4 regions of the Streptomyces sp. NPDC057438 genome follow, and region 3 is predicted to be linked to each of the others. Evidence: riboswitches for the same ligand, from Rfam matches in the RefSeq annotation. Region 3 holds a riboswitch; each other region holds the start of a gene.

Region 1 (5,133 bases), on a different contig from region 3:
AGGTGATCGCGAGGATCTGCCCCGGGTGGACGCGCCGCTCGCCGAGCAGGTGCGCGATGCGATGGGTGAGCACACGGGTCTTGCCGGAGCCGGCGCCGGCCACGATGAGCAGGGGCGAGCCCGCGTGGATCACGGCCGCGCGCTGGTTGTCGTTCAGCCCGTCCAGGAGCGCCGCCGCGTCGAGAGCGGGGCGGGGGGCTCCGTCGCGGTAGTACGCGTCCCGGTCCGGAGGCACGTCGAACTTCCCGCCGAACAGATCGTCCGGAAGCGGCTCCGGTACGTGATCGTCCTCGGGCGGCGGCGGGGGCTCCTCCGCGTGGCCGCGGGGGGCCTGGAGGTCCGCCAGGAAGCTGTCGTCAAAGAGGCTGCTCATCGCTCTCCGAGTCTAGGCGCCCGCACTGACAGCGGGAGGCCGCCCCGGGAAGTCCGCGTCCGCCGCGTATCGCTCCGCGGTGCCACGTACCGCGACCACGGTGCGACGGTGAGCGATCGAGCGTACCGCCTGCCGCACCGAAGAGGCTAAGGTCACGAAAACGTATCGGGCATATCGAACATCAACCTTCACACGGGCCACACGAATTGGCTAGCTTTTTCTTCTGGGCCGTACGACCCAACCGGCGAACGTCGCCGGGCCGCACGGACCTCCGCCGAGTCCGGTGCGCCTTTCCGAGGCAGCCGGAGCCGGGGACCCACCGTTCTCCGGGGTGAATCGACCCGACCGCCGCACGCGGCACGGGCCGTAGGGCAAACCTTCCGAAGCATGCGCCCGAACCCGACAGCTAACTCGGTAGGCGGACAACGGAAGGAGACGCCGAACCATGGCGCCGCACCGCAAACCGCGTCCGGCCGGAACGCGCGCGGGCATACGCACCCCCGCTCTCGCCACCGCGGCCCTCACCTCCGTGGCCCTGCTCTCCCAGTCGGCCACGGCCGCGCCCTCCGCCGACGGCAAGCCGAGCCTGGAGGAAGTCGAGAAGAAGGTCGGCGACCTCTACCGCCAGGCCGGCTCGGCGACCGAGACCTACAACGCGGCCAAGGAGAGGACGACCAGGCAGAAGAAGCAGGTCGAGACCCTCCTCGAAGCCGTCGCCAAGCGCCAGGAGAAGCTCAACGAGACGCGGGAGGAGCTGGGTTCGTTCGCCGCGGCCCAGTACCGCGCGGGCGCGACGGCCCCCGACCAGGCCTCGCTGCTACTGGCGGACGACCCGCGGGACTACTTCGACCAGAACCAGCTGATGGACCGGTTGACGGACCGTCAGAAGGAAACCGTCGACGGGTACGCCGCCGACCAGGCCGAGGCGGCGGAGAAGCGCCAGGAGGCGAGCGACAGCCTCGAACAGCTCACCGAGTCACAGAACACCCTCAAGGCCAGCAAGGCCAAGGTCCAGGCGAAGCTGGCCCAGGCCCGCGAACTGCTGTCCACCCTCACCGCCGAGGAGAAGGCCCGGCTCGCCGCGATCGAGCAGCGCGAGCGTGAGGAGGCCGACCGCAAGGCGGAGGACCTCGCACGGCAGCAGGCGGCACAGGCGACGCCCCAGGACTCCCCTGAAGCGCAGGACTCCCAGGACGGACAGGACTCCCGGACGAGCCAGGGGGGATCGGAGGCGCCCCCGGAGGGTGTTTCCGCCGGCACGGGGACGTCCACCGGCACCACCCCCGGCACCACCGCTCCGGCCGCCGACTCCACGTACGCCACGAAGGCGGCCAAGGCCATCGCCTTCGCCCGCGCGCAGATCGGCAAGCCGTACGTCTGGGGCGCCACCGGCCCCGGGTCCTACGACTGCTCCGGCCTCACCCAGGCCGCCTGGAAGGCCGCCGGCGTCGACCTCCCCCGCACCACCTACGACCAGGTCGCCGCCGGCACCACGGTCCCCCTCGCCGACGCCAGGCCCGGCGACCTCGTCTTCTTCTACGACAACATCGGCCACGTCGGCCTCTACATCGGCAACGGCATGATGATCCACGCCCCGAAGCCCGGCACGTACGTCCGCGAGGAGTCGGTCTTCTACGACGGCGAGTCCTCGGTCCACAGCGTGGTGCGACCGGCGTAGCCGCGCGGTCGCCGGGGGGCGCGGGGCCGTCAGGTCCAGAGCACCGCGATGAAGACGTTCGCGACGGTCAGCGCGCCCACCAGGCCGAACAGCGGCTTGTCCACCCTCTCCTCGTCCCGCTTCACGTAGACCAGCCCGAGGATCACGATCAGCAGGGCGAGCTTGACGCCGATCTTGATGTTGTTGACGGGCTGGTCGTCGGCCTGGTTGAGGCCGACGAGGAGCACGCCGGTGACGAGCATGGTGAGGGCACCGTGGAGCATGGCGGGCACGAAGCGGGCGGTGCCCCGCCCCATGGCCGTCATCTGGGTGAGGAAACCGCCCAGGAGCGAGGCGATGCCGATGATGTGGAGCCCGACGAGGATGTGGATGAGTACGTCCATGCGCGGAGCCTAATGAGGGGCCCTCGGCCGGCCGGGCACGGGGGCCGTCGCCGTCACGTCACGGAACGCGATGGCGCCGCGGCCACGGAGAGCCGATCTTGCATATATGCGCCGCATAGCACTGCCGCGCCACCGAGTGGTCCGAAATGACCGGATCGGTCATCGCTCAGCGTGAAGTCGGCGGCGCCTGGGCGGGATCACGGTCACATACGGTCACCTCGCGGTCGGTGCACGCCACTTCCGTACAACGCGTTACCGTGCCCTCACACCCAGGTTTAGCGTCCTCCCTCAGGTGACCGGCTCCCCACCGCCGCCCGGCCAGGGGCGGCAGTCGGACACCACCGCCGAGAAGGTCCGGCGGCGTCCCGCTCCCCCTGTGCGGGCCGCCGCCGGACGTGCCACCGCTCCCCCCAGGCGGTCCGTACGGACAGACGACGTCCGTACCGCGGACGGCGGTCGTACGGAGAGGACGTGGACTCCACGTGGCAGCGCACCGCAAGCCCAGACAGCGCTCACTCGGCGGCCATACGGTCCGCACGGCCGCGACCTTCGCCCTCGCGGGCGCGGCGACGGCGACCGGTTTCGACGGCACCGGGCACGCCGAGCCGCAGCTCACGCCCGACCAGGTCAGGGCGAAAGTGAACAAGCTGTTCCAAGAGGCCGAGGTCGCCACCGAGAAGTACAACGGCGCGAAGGAGAAGGCCGACACGGCGCAGGAGAACCTCGAAGAACTGCGCGACCAGGCCGCCCGCCGCACCGAACGGCTCAACTCGGCACGCGACGAGCTGGGTTCGCTGGCGGCGGCGCAGTACCGGCGCGGGGGCATCGACCCCTCGTGGCAGCTCGCGCTCTCCGCCGACCCGGACCAGTACCTGGACGGCGCCGCCCTCGCCGAGCGGGTCGGCAGCCGGCAGTCGGCGGATGTGGCCAGCGTCCGGAGACAGCTGCTGGAGATCGAGCGGCTGCGCGGGGCCGCCCGGGTCGAACTGGGCACGCTCAAGACCCGGCAGACCGAGCTGAAGCGGCACAAGAAGACCGTCACCTCGAAGCTGTCCGACGCCCGGCAGCTGCTCGGCCGGCTCACCACCGAGGACCGGGCACGGTTCGGCACCGCGGGCAGCACCACGGCGCACGCCTCCCGCTCCTCCGTCACCTCCCGCCGCGACCTCACCGGCCCGGTCTCCCCCGCCTCCGCCACCGCCGACGCCCCCGACTCCCGCGCCGCAGCGGCCGTCTCCTACGCCTTCTCCAAGCTCGGCAGCCCCTACGTCTGGGGCGCCACCGGCCCGCACGCCTTCGACTGCTCCGGTCTCACCCTGGCGGCCTACCGCGCCGCAGGCATCTCCCTCCCCCGCACCACCTATTCCCAGATCAACGCCGGCCGCCGCGTCTCCCGTTCGGAACTCCGCCCGGGCGACCTCGTCTTCTTCTACTCCGGCATCAGCCACGTGGGCCTCTACATCGGCAACGGCCAGATGATCCACGCCCCTAACCCCTCGGCCCCGGTACGTGTGGCCCCGCTCGACGAGATGCCCTTCGCGGGGGCCACCCGGGTGGCCTGACCCCTGACCGGCACGCCTCCTTCCCGGTCAGGACGCCTCCGCCGACGGGGGCAGGGCGGCGGGGGAGAGCCAGGCAATAGGGCGAGGCGGGGCTGGGCAGGCGCCTGGCGCTGGGGTGGGCGGGGTGGAGCGGCTTCTCCGGACAGGCCGAGGGCCGGGCTGCCCGCGCCCCGCCCCAGCGGGCTCGGCCGGGCTTCGTCCAGCCGGAGCGGTGACGGCCCGTCCGGGGCAGGACGAACTCGATCAGCGAAGGCCGCGCCGCCTCGACCGTCCTGCTGCCGCTGTCGCCCCGCACCCCGGCGCTGGCCTTCGGCGCCGACGCCCGCCCACCCCTCACACCAGGCGTCTCGCCGTCGCCCATCTCGTCAGCTCGTGCCGGTTGGAAAGCTGCAACTTCCGCAGGACGGCGGAGACATGGGACTCCACCGTCTTCACCGAGATGTAGAGCTGCTTGGCGATCTCCTTGTACGCGTAACCGCGGGCGATGAGACGCAGCACCTCGCGCTCGCGCTGGGTGAGCCGGTCGAGATCCTCGTCGACGGGCGGGGCGTCGGTGGAGGCGAAGGCGTCGAGAACGAAGCCGGCCAGGCGCGGGGAGAAGACGGCGTCGCCCTCCTGTACCCGGAAGATGGAGTCGACGAGGTCGGAGCCCGTGATCGTCTTGGTGACATAGCCTCGCGCACCGCCCCGGATCACACCGATCACATCCTCCGCCGCGTCCGACACGGAGAGCGCGAGGAACCGTACCGGCTGTTCGGCGTCCGCCATCAACGCGGAACAGCGGCGCAGGACTTCGACGCCTCCGCCGCCCGGCAGATGCACATCGAGGAGCACCACCTCGGGCCGCGTACTCGTGATCACCGAGACCGCCTGGTCGACGTCGGGCGCCTCCCCGACGACCTCCACACCCGTACGGTCCGTCTGCCCGATCTCGGCCTGCACCCCCGTACGGAACATCCGGTGATCGTCCACCAGCACGACCCGGACATGCCGTCCGGTCCCGGGGACGGCGACTCCGGCCCCGGACCCGCCTTCGGCCGCGGCGGACTGTCCGGTCGGGGCGGGCTGCCCGGTCGAGGCGGGCTGCCCCGATCCGGCCGGCACGTCGGGGCCGCCGGCAGGGGCGGCCGCTGTGGT
Region 2 (5,133 bases), on a different contig from region 3:
CAACTGGGAGGAGTACGGCGGTCTCGACTACGCGACCACCGCGGACCGGGCCAGCCGGTCGCAGCAGATAGCCGTCGCCGAGAGGATCCTCGCCGACCAGGGCGTCGGCGTCTGGGCCACCTGCGGACTGCTCCACAACCTCGGCGGCGACGCCGGTTCCGCCGATGTGGACACGGGTGTCGCGGACGACTCGTCGAACTCCGGCAGCGAGTCCGGCGCATCCGGTTCGCCGGATTCCTCCGCCTCGCCGGACTCGGCCGGCTCCACCGACTCGGCCAGGTCGACCGACGACGCCGGCTCCGACGCCGCCGACGGGTCCGGGAAGTCGGGCGCAACGTCGGACTCGTCGGCGGACGCCCGCGACGGTTCCGCGAAGGCGACCGAGGACTCCGACTCCGCGGACTCGACCGGTTCCGGCGAAGGCGACTCCGGCGACGGCGACTCCAAGGACTCCGACAGTGGGACGTCGGACGCCGCGCGCCAGGGAGACGGTTCTTCGGCCGCCGACGACGGCGGCAGCGGTACCGGCCGTCATCGCGGCGCCAGCGCCGACGAGGGCTCCGGCACGGACACCGCCTCCGGCGCGGAGGCGGGCGACGGCTCGCGCGCCGACGGCACCTCCTCCGGCCGGCACGCCTCGCGGGACGGCGGCGCCTCGCGCGAGGCGGTGGAGGGCGGCTACACCGTCCGTGTGGGCGACAGCCTGACCGGCATCGTGAACTCGCTCGGCCTGGACGGCGGGTGGCGGACGCTGTACTCCGAGAACGAGAGCACGGTCGGAACCGACCCGGACCTCATCCTTCCCGGTCAGACCCTCGAAGTCGGTGCCGAAACGGGCAAAAAGTAGCGGCAGTTCGGGTCATGGTTCGACCCTGAATGCCCGTTTTGATCTCCGTGGGAGATGAATCACAGACCCCCTGATCGTCTTTGAAATTCGGGCAATCACCTGTTTACGGTCGTGACCGCTCGCCACAGCGGGCCCTCCCGGTCGGCACGCCGAATCCTGCCATCGGCCGTGAGGAACAGTCGTCGCGTCAAGCGCCGTAGGCAGGAGCGGGGGACCCAAGGTAAGTGCCGGGTCCGGCGGTTGCGGCCCTTCGGGGGCGCACGACCGGAACCGGCTGGGGGTGAAGCCGCGCGACGTGAGCCGAGAGGCGAGCGTGCGCGGCCGGGCAACTCAACCGGCCCGAACCCGACAGCTCACCTCGCAGGCGTCGGTGAGGGGATCTCTCCATGCTGTTTTCCAGCAAGGGCAAGCACCGCCGCCCGTCCGCCATGCAGCGGTCTGCTCGCGCCATCGCCGTCGTCGGTGTCACCGGCGCCGCCGCCGTCGCCGCCCCGCTGATGGCGGCCGGCAGCGCCTCCGCCGCCACCGCCTCCGAGTGGGACGCCGTCGCCCAGTGCGAGTCCGGCGGCAACTGGTCCATCAACACCGGCAACGGCTACTACGGCGGCCTGCAGTTCTCCGCCTCCACCTGGGCCGGCTACGGCGGTACGCAGTACGCCTCCACCGCCGACAAGGCGAGCAAGGCCCAGCAGATCGCGATCGCCGAGAAGGTCCTCGCCGGCCAGGGCAAGGGTGCCTGGCCGGTCTGCGGCACCGGCCTGTCCGGCGCCTCGTACGACGGCTCCGCCCCCTCCAGCGGCAACGCCGACTCCTCCGGCTCCTCCTCGCAGGGCACGCAGGAGAGCACCCAGAAGAGCACCGAGAAGAGCACCGGGGACACCCGCTCCTCCCGCTCCTCCGAGCGTGCCACCGTCAAGACCCCGACCGGCAAGAAGGTCAAGAAGGGCGACGGCGAGTACAAGGTCGTCAAGGGGGACACCCTCAGCGGCATCGCCGCGAAGAAGAACGTCAAGGGTGGCTGGGAGAAACTCTTCGAGCTGAACAAGGACATCATCGACGACGCCGACTTCATCTACCCGGGCCAGCAGCTCCACCTGAGCTGACCCGCCGCGACCACGACGGCCGCACGCGCCTGCCGACCCCACGGCCGCCCCCACGGCCGGGCAGGCGGGGCAGGTTCAGCCGGGCCGGAAATCGGGCCGCTCCCCGGCTGAACCACAGCCCACTCACATCCGTGTCCTCCATAGTGAAGACCTCGTGAGGGCCGTCCCCCCGACCCCACGGGCTCCCCGCCCCGGTGCGCATTCCCCCGTACGCACCGGGGCGGGGCTTTTTTGCACCGTCGGCGCCTTCTCTTGTTCACCCCCTCTTTGTTCCGGGCGGGAACAATGGGTACGGTCTGTCTGTCCACGGGACGGTCGGTCGGCTGCCGACGGCCCGGGGGCGGTTAGGCTCTAGTCGCAAGGCCCAAGCGGCCCCGCACAACCAGCGTCACATCCCATGAAGGAGATGCTCGTGCCGTCCATCGACGTCGTCGTAGCCCGGGAAATCCTCGACTCACGAGGCAACCCCACCGTCGAGGTCGAGGTCGGCCTCGACGACGGCAGCACGGGTCGTGCCGCCGTTCCGTCCGGCGCATCCACCGGTGCCTTCGAAGCCATCGAGCTGCGGGACGGCGACCCCAACCGCTACCTCGGCAAGGGCGTTGAGAAGGCCGTCCTCGCCGTGATCGAGCAGATCGGCCCGGAGCTCGTCGGCTACGACGCCACCGAGCAGCGCCTGATCGACCAGGCGATGTTCGACCTGGACGCCACCGACAACAAGGGCTCCCTCGGCGCCAACGCCATCCTCGGCGTCTCCCTCGCCGTCGCCCACGCCGCCTCCGAGGCCAGCGACCTCCCGCTGTTCCGTTACCTGGGCGGCCCGAACGCGCACCTGCTGCCCGTTCCGATGATGAACATCCTGAACGGCGGCTCGCACGCCGACTCCAACGTGGACATCCAGGAGTTCATGATCGCCCCCATCGGCGCGGAGTCCTTCTCCGAGGCCCTGCGCTGGGGGGCCGAGGTCTACCACACCCTCAAGAAGGTGCTGAAGACCAAGGGCCTGTCCACCGGCCTCGGCGACGAGGGCGGCTTCGCCCCGAACCTGGAGTCCAACCGCGCCGCCCTCGACCTCATCCTCGAGGCCATCAAGGAGGCCGGTTACACCCCCGGCGAGCAGATCGCCCTCGCGCTGGACGTCGCCGCCTCCGAGTTCTACAAGGACGGCGTCTACACCTTCGAGGGCAAGGAGCGCTCCGCCGCCGAGATGACGGAGTACTACGCCGACCTCGTCGCGTCGTACCCGCTCGTCTCCATCGAGGACCCGCTGTTCGAGGACGACTGGGCCGGCTGGAACACCATCACCGAGAAGCTGGGCGACAAGGTCCAGATCGTCGGCGACGACCTCTTCGTCACCAACCCCGAGCGCCTCGCCCGCGGCATCGAGGAGGGCTCGGCCAACGCCCTGCTCGTCAAGGTCAACCAGATCGGTTCGCTGACCGAGACCCTGGACGCCGTCGAGATGGCCCAGCGCAACGGCTTCAAGTGCATGATGTCCCACCGCTCCGGCGAGACCGAGGACGTCACCATCGCCGACCTCGCCGTCGCCGTGAACTGCGGGCAGATCAAGACCGGCGCCCCGGCCCGCTCGGACCGCGTCGCCAAGTACAACCAGCTGCTGCGCATCGAGGAGATCCTCGACGACGCCGCGGTCTACGCCGGCCGCTCCGCCTTCCCGCGTTTCAAGGGCTGAGCCACCGCGAGGGCTGAGCCGTTAAGGGCCCGGCCCGAGCCAGTCGTACGTACGTCCCCGTACCGGTCCCGTACCGTGTGCGGGGACGTACGCGCGTGCGCGGGAAGAAGGCAGCAGCGGAAGGGGACGCGGGACATGGCCGTGAAGGACCGGGACCGGGACCGTTTCTCCACCGCGACCCGGCTGAAGGTGCTCGGTGAGCAGACGGCCGCCCGGGTCTACCGCTCGCAGGCCAAGCGCCAGGTCCGCCGCTCCCGGCTGACCGGCCGGGCCGCGCTGCTCGCCCTCGTCCTCTGCTCGATGATCGTGGCGCTCGCCTACCCCATAAGGCAGTACGTCTCCCAGCGCGCCGAGATCGCCGACATGCAGCGGCAGCGCCAGGAGGCGCGCGAGCGGGTCGAGGAGCTGCGCGACCTCAAGGCGCGCTGGCAGGACGACGCGTACGCCGAGCAGCGCATCCGGGAGCGGCTGCACTACGTGATGCCGGGCGAGACCGGCTACACCATGATCGACCCGGACGCGGCGAAGCAGTCCCGTACGACCCAGGGGGCGGCCGACCGCCCCTGGTACACCAATGTCTGGGACGGGGTCGACAAGGCCGACGCCGCCGACGCCGCCGACAGCCGGACGGTCACCTCCGTGACCGTCGACCGATGAGCCACACCGAGGACTTGAGTAGCAGGTTATGCAGACCCCTCCGCCGACCACTGAGCGCACCGAGCCGACCGACGCCGACGTCGAGGCGTTCCAGCAGCAGCTCGGGCGCCCCCCGCGCGGCCTCCGCGCGATCGCGCACCGCTGTCCGTGCGGGCAGCCGGACGTCGTCGAGACGGCTCCGCGCCTGCCGGACGGCACGCCCTTCCCCACGACGTACTACCTGACGTGCCCGCGCGCGGCCTCGGCGATCGGCACGCTGGAGGCCAACGGCGTGATGAAGGAGATGACGCAGCGGCTGGCGACGGATCCCGAACTGGCCGCCGCCTACCGGGCCGCGCACGAGGACTACATCGCCCGCCGCGACGAGATCGAGGTCCTGGAGGGCTTCCCGAGCGCCGGCGGCATGCCGGACCGGGTGAAGTGCCTGCACGTCCTCGTCGGACACTCGCTGGCGGCCGGTCCGGGCGTCAACCCGCTGGGCGACGAGGCGATCGCGATGCTGCCGGAGTGGTGGGCGAAGGGCCCGTGCGTGGTGCCCGCGCCGGAGCCGACGAAGGAGGACGGCCAGTGACCCGGGTCGCCGCCGTCGACTGCGGTACGAACTCCATCAGGCTGCTCGTCGCCGATTGCGACCCGGCCACCGGTGAGCTCGTCGAGCTGGACCGGCGGATGACCATCGTCCGGCTCGGCCAGGGCGTGGACCGTACGGGTCGGCTGGCGCCCGAGGCGCTGGAGCGGACCTTCGCGGCCTGCCGGGAGTACGCGGCCCTCATCAAGGAGCTGGGTGCCGAACGGGTCCGCTTCGTGGCCACCTCCGCCTCCCGGGACGCCGA
Region 3 (5,133 bases):
GTGGGCGCCGACCGGCACGACCGTGTGTGGCCGGCCCAGGTGCTCGGCACCTACTGCCTCGGCGGCACCCTCACCTCCCGTCTGGACCGCGTCCTGCGGGAGGAGAAGGGCTACACCTACGGGGTGCGCGCGTTCGGCCAGGTGCTGCGCTCCGCCCCCGACGGATCGGGTACGGCGATGCTGGCCATCAGCGGCTCCGTCGACACGCCCAACACCGGTCCGGCGCTGGACGACCTGTGGACGGTGCTGCGCACCCTGGCCGCCGAGGGGCTGACCGACGCCGAGCGTGATGTCGCCGTGCAGAACCTCGTGGGGGTCGCTCCCCTCAAGTTCGAGACGGCCGCGGCCGTGGCGGGCACGCTGGCCGACCAGGTCGAGCAGTACCTGCCGGACGACTACCAGTCGACGCTGTACCGCCAACTCGCCGCCACGGGCACGGTGGAGGCCACCGCGGCCGTTGTGAACGCCTTCCCGGTGGACCGCCTCGTCACCGTCCTCGTCGGGGACGCCGCGCAGATCGAGGAGCCGGTCAGGGCCCTCGGAATCGGCGAAGTCACCGTCGTACCGGCTGAGTAGGAAACGGACAGAACGACACGCACCAGTGAGGCCCTGGTGACGGAAGAGTCACCAGGGCCCACGTTTGTCCGTTTGATGGCGGAGGTTGTGTGTCTGACCTGTGGCGTAGTTAACAAATCCTGTGATCCGTTTGTTATTTCGAAGACGGCCCACTTAGCGTCGGTCCGGCTGTTCGTCAGATGTTCGCCGCAGCCGCGGCACCGGACAGTCATCGCCGAGTCCCGAGGTGCGAGCCTGGGGAGCCGGGGACCCACCGAAGTCCCTGGGGTGAATCGGGTGCCCTTCGCGAGCGACGCGAAACGGGGGGCAGCCGTAGGAGACCTTCCTGCTCCGAACCCGTCAGCTAACCCGGTAGGCGAGAAGGAAGGAAAGGACCAGCCACTTCATGGCGTTCACCCGCGCCCCTGGGAAGCACCGCCGCCCCGGCCGTGTGCAGCGCACGACCACGAGGAACGTGGGCGTCGCCGCTCTCACCACCACCGGTGTCATCGGCACCCTGGCCGGCCCCGCGCTCGCCGCGGAGGAGCCCGCCGTCGAGCAGACCGGCCTGAACCAGGTCATCGTCCTCGGTGACACGGTCGCCGACCAGGTCGACGCACAGGCCGCCGCCCAGCAGCAGGCCGCCGAGGTGGCCGAGGTCAAGAAGAAGGCGCAGGAGGAGGCCCGCAAGGCCGCCGCCGAGAAGGCCGAGCAGGAACGTGCCGTCGCCAAGGAGCGCGAGGAGATCAAGGCCCGCGCCGCCCGCGCGGCCGAGCGCGAGCGCCTCAACACCTACGTCTCGCCCATCAGCGGCTCCTACATCTCCACCGGCTACAAGGCCGGCGGCGCCGTCTGGTCCTCCGGCAGCCACACCGGCGTCGACTTCCACGCCGCCACCGGCACGGCCGTCCTGGCGGTCGGCTCCGGCACCGTCGTGGAGGCGGGCTGGGGCGGCGCGTACGGCAACAACATCGTCATCCGCATGACCGACGGCACGTACACCCAGTACGGCCACCTGTCGTCCATCGGCGTCTCCGTCGGCCAGACGGTCACCCCCGGCCAGCAGATCGGCCTCTCCGGGGCGACCGGCAACGTCACGGGCGCGCATCTGCACTTCGAGGCCCGCACGACGGCCGAGTACGGCTCGGACATCGACCCCGCCGCGTACCTGCGGTCGCACGGTGTGAACGTCTGACACCCGGCTCCACGCCTCCGACGAAGGCCCCGGCTCACGAGCCGGGGCTTTTCGCGTTGCGCGAACCTGTTGCGCGCACCTTCTGTCCAAAAAATATCCCTGGATTCCGGTCCGCCATCGGAAATTCCGTCCCGCTGCAATAGAGTCGCTGGAAGACACGTCAATCATCGACGTTTCACGGGGATTAAGGCGGAGGTCGGTCATGCGTATTCCGGCGCATTCGGTTTGCACGGCGATCCGGGACGACATCGTCGCGGGTGTCTACGAGCGCGGCGGCCGTCTCACCGAGGAACTGCTCGCCCGTCGGTACGGCGTCAGCCGGGTCCCCGTGCGTGAGGCGCTGCGCACGCTGGAGGCCGAGGGCTTCGTGGTGACCCGCCGCCACGCGGGCGCGTGCGTCGCCGAGCCGACCGAGCAGGAGGCCGCCGACCTGCTGGAGATGCGCATGCTGCTGGAGCCGCTGGGCGCCGCCCGGGCCGCCCAGCGGCGCACGGAGGCGCACCTCAAGGTGCTGCGCGGCCTCGTCAGGCTGGGCCAGGAGCGGGCCAGGAGGGGCACCAGCGAGGATCTGCGCTCCCTGGGCGGCTGGTTCCACGAGACGCTCGCACAGGCGTCCGGCAGCCCCGCCCTGACCTCGACACTCGCCCAGTTGCGGCACAAGATCGCCTGGATGTACGCGGTCGAGGCACCCGCCGACCCGGTGGAGTCCTGGGCGGAGCACGGCGGCATCGTGGACGCCGTCGCGCGCGGGGACGGCGACCGGGCCCGCACGATCACGTCCCTGCACACCGAGCGGGCCGCCGCCGCGCACCGGTTCCGATTTCCGGGCGGGGCCGGCGGGGCGGACCGGCCGGACCGTGTGAGGACTTCGCAACACCCCGTAAACACACCGAGCCTGCGGCATTAACACCGGAGCCGTATACAAAGAGGCAGGAATTCCGCGGGGCATTATTTCTGCTGCCCGCGGAAAGGTGACAGAACGAAAATGTGGAGGGCCCGCCCGATAAATCGGACGAGCCCTCCACATGTGTACGGCCGGCCTTTCGGGGCCTTTTCTGTTCGGGTCGGCCGGTCACCCGGTGGTTCAGACCGTCTCGGGGAGTTCTTCCAGCCCCTCGGCCACGAGCTTCGCCAGGCGGTCGAGGGCGGCGTCCGCACCCTCGGCCTCGGAGGCGAGCACGATCTCCTCGCCGCCCTGGGCGCCGAGGCCCAGGACCGCCAGCATGGAGGCCGCGTTGACGGGGTTCCCGTCGGCCTTGGCGATCGTCACGGGGATACCGGAGGCCGTGGTGGCCCGGACGAAGATGGATGCGGGTCGGGCGTGGAGGCCCTCGGCCCAGCCGACGTTGACGCGGCGCTCAGCCATGTGATGCTGCCCTTCAGGTGTCTCGGGTGGTGCAGAGTGGTCTGGACCGGGTTGTCTAGACCAGTTTCCCATATGGCGCGCGAGGGCGGAACGGGGCCCACGGCCTGGCCACGAACCGGCTCTCGCGCTTCTGTTGTGCTTCCCCAGACTGTCCCGCGCCGTAGCCGGACGCGAGCCGTACTCTGGGGCCCATGCAGACCTCGTCGGACCGGCACGAGTACCCCGCCCACTGGGAGGCCGACGTGGTGCTGCGCGACGGCGGCACCGCACGCGTCAGGCCCATCACCGTCGATGACGCCGAGCGTCTGGTCAGCTTCTACGAGCAGGTCTCGGACGAGTCGAAGTACTACCGCTTCTTCGCGCCGTACCCTCGCCTGTCCGCCAAGGACGTCCACCGCTTCACGCACCACGACTTCGTGGACCGGGTGGGGCTCGCCGCCACGGTCGGCGGCGAGTTCATCGCCACCGTACGCTACGACCGTATCGGCGCCGACGGAATGCCCGCGTCCGCCCCCGCCGACGAGGCGGAGGTCGCCTTCCTCGTCCAGGACGCCCACCAGGGCCGAGGCGTCGCCTCCGCCCTCCTCGAACACATCGCCGCCGTCGCCCGCGAGCGCGGCATCCGACGCTTCGCCGCCGAGGTGCTCCCCGCCAACAGCAAGATGATCAAGGTGTTCACCGACGCCGGGTACCAGCAGAGGCGCAGCTTCGAGGACGGCGTCGTCCGCCTGGAGTTCGGCCTGGAGCCCACCGACCGCTCCCTCGCCGTGCAGCGCGCCCGGGAGCAGCGGGCCGAGGCCAGATCCGTCCAGCGCCTGCTCGCCCCCGGCTCGGTCGCCGTCATCGGCGCCGGGCGCACGCCGGGGGGAGTGGGCCGAGGCGTCCTCGCCAACCTCCGGGCCGCGGGTTTCACCGGGCGGCTGTTCGCGGTGAACAGGGCCCTCGGCGAGGACGAGAAGGACCTCGACGGGGTGCCCGCACACCGGACCGTCACCGACATCGAGGGTCCCGTCGACCTCGCGGTCGTCGCCGTCCCCGCCGCACACGTCCCCGAGGTCGTCGCCGAGTGCGGCGCGCACGGCGTGCAGGGGCTCGTCGTCATCTCCGCCGGGTACGCCGAGAGCGGCCCCGACGGGCGCGAGCGCCAGCGCGAACTGGTGCGCCAGGCGCGCACGTACGGCATGCGCATCATCGGACCCAACGCCTTCGGGATCATCAACACCGCCCCGGACGTACGCCTCAACGCCTCGCTCGCCCCCGAGGCGCCGCGCTCCGGGCGCATCGGCCTCTTCGCCCAGTCCGGCGCCATCGGGATCGCGCTGTTGTCCCGGCTGCACCGGCGCGGGGGCGGGGTCACCGGTGTCACGGGCGTCTCCACGTTCGTGTCGTCCGGCAACCGTGCGGACGTCTCCGGGAACGACGTCCTGCAGTACTGGTACGAGGACCCGCACACCGATGTCGTCCTCATGTACCTGGAGTCCATCGGCAACCCGCGCAAGTTCACCCGTCTCGCCCGGCGTACGGCGGCGGTCAAGCCGCTCGTGGTGGTACAGGGGGCGCGCCACGGTTCCGCGCCCCAGGGGCACGCCGTCCGCGCCACCGAGCTGCCGCACACCACCGTGTCCGCGCTGCTGCGGCAGGCCGGGGTGATCCGGGTCGACACGATCACGGAACTGGTCGACGCGGGGCTGCTGCTGGCCCGGCAGCCGCTGCCGGCCGGGCCTCGGGTGGCGATCCTCGGGAACTCCGAGTCGCTGGGGATGCTCACCTACGACGCGTGCCTCTCCGAGGGGCTGCGGCCGCTCCCGCCGCTGGACCTGACGACCGCGGCCTCGGCGCGGGACTTCCACGCGGCCCTGGCGCGGGCGCTCGCCGACGACGCGTGCGACGCGGTGGTGGTGACGGCGATACCGACGCTGGGGGAGACGTCACCGGGGGACGCGGCCCTGGCCGGGGCGCTGCGGTCGGCCGCCGCCGCGAATCCCACCAAGCCGGTGCTCGTCGTGCACGTCGAGCT
Region 4 (5,133 bases), on a different contig from region 3:
GTGGCCCTCGGGGACGTCGAAGGGATCACCTTCGGGGACATCGAAGGGGGGCATCGGGTGCTGCCTCGCTCTCGTGCTTTCCGTCGTTCCTCTGGTCGCGGCACACGTTACGGGGCGGTGCCAAGATCGGGGAGTGTCTGAAGAGTTCGCAATGTCCCCATAGAGGGGAGAGCGGGAGAAAGGTTCCGGCTTGGTCCTCCCCGGGTGGCTCGGGTGGCGCGGGTGGCCTGGAGGGCTCGGGTGGTTCGGGTGAGCCGGGGCGGGGGTCGAGTCCGGGTACGGGTCCGCGTACGGGGGTGGACCCCGCGGTCCTGGCGGTGGCCAAGACCGGCGCGCGGGTGCGTGTGGTGGCGCGCGGCCGGGGCGTGGTGGCCGTCGGCGCGCCCCCGCGAAACCGGCCACGGCTACGCCCCGGCCGCCGCCCGGACCGGCCCGGCCGTGGTGGCGGGAGGTGGCGCGGGTCGTGCGCGCCGAGTCGTGGGTGTGGGCCCGCGGTCGGGGCGCGGGGCCTTGACGGCGTACGGACGGAGGTGTGGACGGAGGTGCGAGCGGACGTAGGGCGGACGTACGGAACTGCACGGGATCGCCGGCGGCGGGGTTGCGGGGTCGCGGGGGTGCCGGTGGTGGAGGCAGGGTGCGGGACGGGGTCCGCGTCATTGCGGCTGACACGGCATCCCCCCGGCGACGCAGGGGCGGGAGGGCGTGTCCGTGATCGGCGGGAGGCGGTGCCCGGGCCCGCAGGCCGCGAGCGCGCCGCTGAACTACCGTTCGGGCAAAGGATGTTGACGTGGGGGCCGGTCACGGTGGTCGGGATGCCGGACGTCGTCCGGTTCCCGTCGAACCGATGGGGTGTGGCATCCGTATTCTCTGATCATGGCCGCTCCCACCGCATATTCACTCATCGCCACTGACCTGGACGGAACGCTCCTGCGCAGTGACGACACGCTCTCCGACCGGTCCCTCGCCGCGCTGGCGCGGGCCACGGGGGCGGGTGCCCGGCACCTCGTGGTGACAGGACGGCCGGCGCCCAGAGTGCGCCCACTGCTGGAGGATCTCGGCGGCAGGGGGCTCGCGGTGTGCGGACAGGGCGCGCAGTTGTACGACCACGGCGCGGACCGGCTGCTCTGGTCCGTCACCCTGGACCGGGAGCTCGCCGAGACCGCGCTCGGCAAGATCGAGGCCGAGGTCGGACAGGTGTACGCCGCCGTCGACCAGGACGGGGTCGACGGCCTCACCCTGATCGAGCCCGGCTACCTCATGCCCCACCCCACGCTGCCCGCGGTCCAGGTGCCGCGCCGGGACGATCTGTGGTGCGAGCCGATCAGCAAGGTGCTGCTGCGCCATCCCTATCTGTCGGACGACGAGTTGGCGTCGGCGGCGCGGATGGCGGTCGGCTCGCTGGCGACGGTCACCATGTCGGGGCCCGGCACCGTCGAACTCCAGCCGTGCGGCATCACGAAGGCGACGGGCCTCGCCCTGGCCGCCGACCATCTCGGGCTGACCTCGGACCGGACCATCGCCTTCGGTGACATGCCCAACGACATCCCGATGTTCGACTGGGCCGCGCACGGGGTCGCCATGGCCAACGCCCACCCCGAACTCAAGGCCGTCGCCGACGAGGTGACCCTCTCCAACGAGGACGACGGCATCGCGGTGGTGCTGGAGCGACTCTTCCCGTGAACGGGCTGTTCCCCTGGGCCCGCCGGCCCAGGGGAACAGATGGAGAAGGGGGAGCCGCAGGGCTCAGTAGGCGCCGAAGACGTTGTCGATCGAGCCGTACCGGTCGGCGGCGTAGTTGCACGCCGCCGTGATGTTCGCGACCGGGTCGTACGGGTCGTACGGGGTGCCGGAGACGTGGTACGCGGCGAACGTCGGGTCGATGACCTGGAGGAGGCCCTTCGAGGGGGTGCCCGCGGCGGCGTTGGAGTCCCAGTTGTTGATCGCCAGCGGGTTGCCCGAGGACTCGCGGATGATGTTGCGGTAGATCCCGTTGTACGTCCCGGGGATTCCCTTCTGCGCCATGATGTCCAGCGACTCGCGGATCCAGCCGTCGAGGTTGTTCGCGTACGTCTTGGCCGAGGCCTGCGTGGCCGTGGACGTCTTGGACGCGGTCGACGACTTCTGGGCCGTGGCCGCCTTGGTCCCGTTCAGCTTCAGCTTCAGGCCCGGCCGGATGAGCGCCGGGTTGTCGCCGATGGCCGCGCGGTTGTTCTTGTAGAGCTGCTGCCAGCCGCCCTTGGTGTGGTGCTTGCGCGCGATGGAGGAGAGCGTGTCGCCGGAGACCACGGTGTACGTCGTGGACTTGGGCAGCACCGCGGCGGGCGCGGCCTGCGGGGCCGACTGCACGGAGGTGGCGGCCTGGGCCGGGGCGGCGGCGTTCGCGGTCGTGGCGACCGTGAGCGGAAGGGCCAGCGCGGCCCCGCCGGTGCCGGCGGCGACGATGCCGCGGGTCAGCGCGTTGCTTCGGGGACGACGGTGTTTGCCTTGTGCGGGCATGCTGAATTCCTCTCCGTCGCCTGCGAGGTGAGCTGTCGGGTTCGGGCTGGAGATGCCCGGCCTCGCGCGTCGTCCCGGCGGTCGCTGTGCGTGCCGCGTCCGCCGGGCGTACTGCGCGTGGCTTCACCCCTAGCCGGTCCGATTGGGGGTCATCGGACCGACGGCTTACCTGGGTCCCCCGCTCCTGCCGTGCGTGGATGAGTGGTGATGGGTGGGGAGTCCGGGGCGGCGGCAGGATTCGGCGGTCCGTCCGGACGAGGTGTGAACGTATGCGAGAGCACACGACTGGAACAAGTCCCGGTTTGGCGCTTTGATCCAGTTGACCTTGAGTTTGCTGTGATTCGACCCAAGATCGGCTATCTGTTTCGCGGCTCAACTTGCCTAGCGCAAAGGGAAAGTCGACGGCGCGGGGTGTGGGTCTCGCGCGGAGGGTCGACGGCGGCTGGTGACTCAACTCACGGGAGGAGTCGGGTGAAATGAAAGTAAGCGGCAAATCGGTCAACTCGGGCCAAGGGGAAAGGGTGCAAAAGGTTAGAAATGGGTGGTCGAGTGCGTGGGGAATCGGCCGGCTCGGGGTGGGACGCGGTGGGGCGGGGGTGAGGGCTGGGGTGCGGGCGAGGCGGTGAGCGAGGCGCGGAGGCGTTCCGCGGGGGAGGGCGGGTATCCGTTCGCGGGTGGGCGCGGGCGGGCGCGCGAGCGGATGCGTGGGCGGGGGTGCGGAGCAGGGTGCGGGCAGGGGTGCCGGTGGGTGCGCGGACAGGTGCGGCATGCGCGTCGATGGATATCGGCGTGTATCAGTTGATCAAGAATGGGAGGAGTGCGGTCCCATACCACTCGAGGCGAAGCCGTGGGCGCTCGCGGTGATCGAAAGGTGACCGGATACGCTGACTCGGGTGATGACAGCGACAGATCGACAAACCGTGTCATCGACCGTGAGAGCGACCTAGACCGACCGTGTGACCGTCATCAGACGTCAGCAGACAGGAGAACCCTCGTGACCGTCGTCGAGCCGTTCGGGCTGAGCGCGCGGGACCAGGCTCTCGAAGCCGATGTCCAGGCCGGAATGGCGGCCGTCGAGGAGGGTCTGCTGGAGGCGACCAAGAGCGAGGTCCCGTTCATCCAGGAGGCCGCCCAGCATCTGCTGCGCGCGGGCGGCAAGCGGTTCCGCCCGCTGCTGGTGATGCTCGCGGCGCAGTTCGGCGACCCCTACGCGCCGGGTGTCGTGCCCTCGGCGGTGGTGGTCGAGCTGACGCATCTCGCCACGCTGTACCACGACGACGTGATGGACGAGGCCGAGGTGCGCCGGGGTGTGCCGAGCGCCAACGCCCGCTGGGACAACTCCCTCGCCGTCCTCACCGGCGACTTCCTCTTCGCCCGCGCCTCGCACGTCCTCGCCGACCTCGGTCCCGACGCCGTCCGCATCCAGGCCGAGGCCTTCGAGCGGCTGGTCACCGGGCAGATCCTGGAGACCGCCGGACCGCGTGACGGGCGCGACCCGATCGAGCACTACCTCGATGTCCTCGGCGGCAAGACCGGATCGCTGGTCGCGGTCGCCGGGCGGCTCGGCGCGCTGATGGCGGGGGCCGACGAGACCGTGGTCGACGTGCTGACCCAGTACGGGGAGCGGCTCGGCGTGGCCTTCCAGCTCGCGGACGACGTCCTCGACGTCGCTTCCGACTCGCACGAGTCCGGCAAGACGCCCGGCACGGACCTCCGTGAGCATGTGCCGACCATGCCGGTGCTGCGGCTGCGCGAGCGGGCGGGGCGGCTGGGGCTGGCGGACGACATCGCCCTGTGCGAACTGCTCGACTCCGACCTGACCGACGACGCCCGCCTCGCCGATGCCCTGGCCCGCCTCCGCGTCCACCCCGCGCTGGAGCAGGCCCGCCGCGACACGGTCCGCTACGCGGAGGAGGCTCGGGCCGCCCTGGCACCGCTCCCGGAGTGCGACGCGAAGGCGGCCCTGGTGGAACTGTGTGACGCGGTGGTGCACCGGGCTGGCTAGCCCCCTCGCGGGTCCCCGGCCGACGCGTCGGCCGGCTCCTCCGCGTCGGCCGGCTTTTCCGCGTCGGCCGGCCCCTCCGCGGCGGCTGGGTTCGTGCCGGTCGGCCGGAGGCGGGGCCTCATACCGGTCGCCCGTCGGCCGCCGACGCTCGGCGGACGTTCGCGGTCGGCTACCCCCGGCCCGCCTCGGCCCTGCACTCCCGGCCCGTCCCCCTCGGCATGGGCCACGCGGTGCCCCCTGCCCGACACCGGGCCCGCCGCCGCAGGCCGGCCTTTCCCGAGCACCCTGCCCGTGCCGGCCGGCAGGCGTGGGTCGGGGGCCGTCGGGGTACTCCGGAACGCACCGCCGGTGGCGTGTCCCCCCGGACGACCCCTACGGGTCGGGTGGACGCTCCGGCCCGTTGTGTCATCCCGTAGCAGTACGCCGAGTTGAGCCCGGAGTCTGACGCTTCTCCCCGGCCGATTTGGTCAGATGGGTATCACCACTCCTCACCGATTCGGGTGAGAATGGCGGCTCCGAGAAGATGCCGCCGCCGACGACGGAGGTAAGGCACACATGGCACCGTACGAAACCGACGACAGCGCCCGGTCCGGCGACGCCGCCGTGCTCGCGGCCGAGGCCGAGGAGATGCG

The links. Region 3 has a riboswitch for cyclic di-AMP ahead of ACFU5F_RS12345 (M23 family metallopeptidase). Riboswitches for the same ligand answer to the same signal wherever they lie in the genome.
Region 1: linked by a shared signal. The riboswitch ahead of ACFU5F_RS01655 (NlpC/P60 family protein) and the one ahead of ACFU5F_RS12345 (M23 family metallopeptidase) in region 3 are both predicted to bind cyclic di-AMP.
Region 2: linked by a shared signal. The riboswitch ahead of ACFU5F_RS14615 (transglycosylase family protein) and the one ahead of ACFU5F_RS12345 (M23 family metallopeptidase) in region 3 are both predicted to bind cyclic di-AMP.
Region 4: linked by a shared signal. The riboswitch ahead of ACFU5F_RS00675 (transglycosylase SLT domain-containing protein) and the one ahead of ACFU5F_RS12345 (M23 family metallopeptidase) in region 3 are both predicted to bind cyclic di-AMP.

What each region holds. Positions count from the first base shown of each region.
Region 1 is NZ_JBHVDD010000001.1:344,752-349,884, reverse strand. It holds gene pcrA (DNA helicase PcrA) at 1-373, opposite strand, end outside; cyclic di-AMP (ydaO/yuaA leader) riboswitch at 636-810, shown strand; gene ACFU5F_RS01655 (NlpC/P60 family protein) at 819-2,051, shown strand; gene ACFU5F_RS01650 (hypothetical protein) at 2,081-2,434, opposite strand; gene ACFU5F_RS01645 (NlpC/P60 family protein) at 2,917-3,996, shown strand; gene ACFU5F_RS01640 (LuxR C-terminal-related transcriptional regulator) at 4,330-5,100, opposite strand.
Region 2 is NZ_JBHVDD010000021.1:15,722-20,854, forward strand. It holds gene ACFU5F_RS14610 (transglycosylase family protein) at 1-847, shown strand, start outside; cyclic di-AMP (ydaO/yuaA leader) riboswitch at 1,030-1,229, shown strand; gene ACFU5F_RS14615 (transglycosylase family protein) at 1,234-1,950, shown strand; gene eno (phosphopyruvate hydratase) at 2,363-3,643, shown strand; gene ACFU5F_RS14625 (septum formation initiator family protein) at 3,779-4,300, shown strand; gene ACFU5F_RS14630 (DUF501 domain-containing protein) at 4,329-4,871, shown strand; gene ACFU5F_RS14635 (exopolyphosphatase) at 4,868-5,133, shown strand, end outside.
Region 3 is NZ_JBHVDD010000016.1:56,096-61,228, reverse strand. It holds gene ACFU5F_RS12350 (M16 family metallopeptidase) at 1-576, shown strand, start outside; cyclic di-AMP (ydaO/yuaA leader) riboswitch at 779-948, shown strand; gene ACFU5F_RS12345 (M23 family metallopeptidase) at 962-1,750, shown strand; gene ACFU5F_RS12340 (GntR family transcriptional regulator) at 1,953-2,657, shown strand; gene ACFU5F_RS12335 (HPr family phosphocarrier protein) at 2,835-3,116, opposite strand; gene ACFU5F_RS12330 (GNAT family N-acetyltransferase) at 3,308-5,133, shown strand, end outside.
Region 4 is NZ_JBHVDD010000001.1:139,696-144,828, forward strand. It holds gene fahA (fumarylacetoacetase) at 1-54, opposite strand, end outside; gene ACFU5F_RS00670 (HAD family hydrolase) at 874-1,680, shown strand; gene ACFU5F_RS00675 (transglycosylase SLT domain-containing protein) at 1,744-2,496, opposite strand; cyclic di-AMP (ydaO/yuaA leader) riboswitch at 2,501-2,706, opposite strand; gene ACFU5F_RS00680 (polyprenyl synthetase family protein) at 3,491-4,501, shown strand; gene ACFU5F_RS00685 (outer membrane lipoprotein carrier protein LolA) at 5,057-5,133, shown strand, end outside.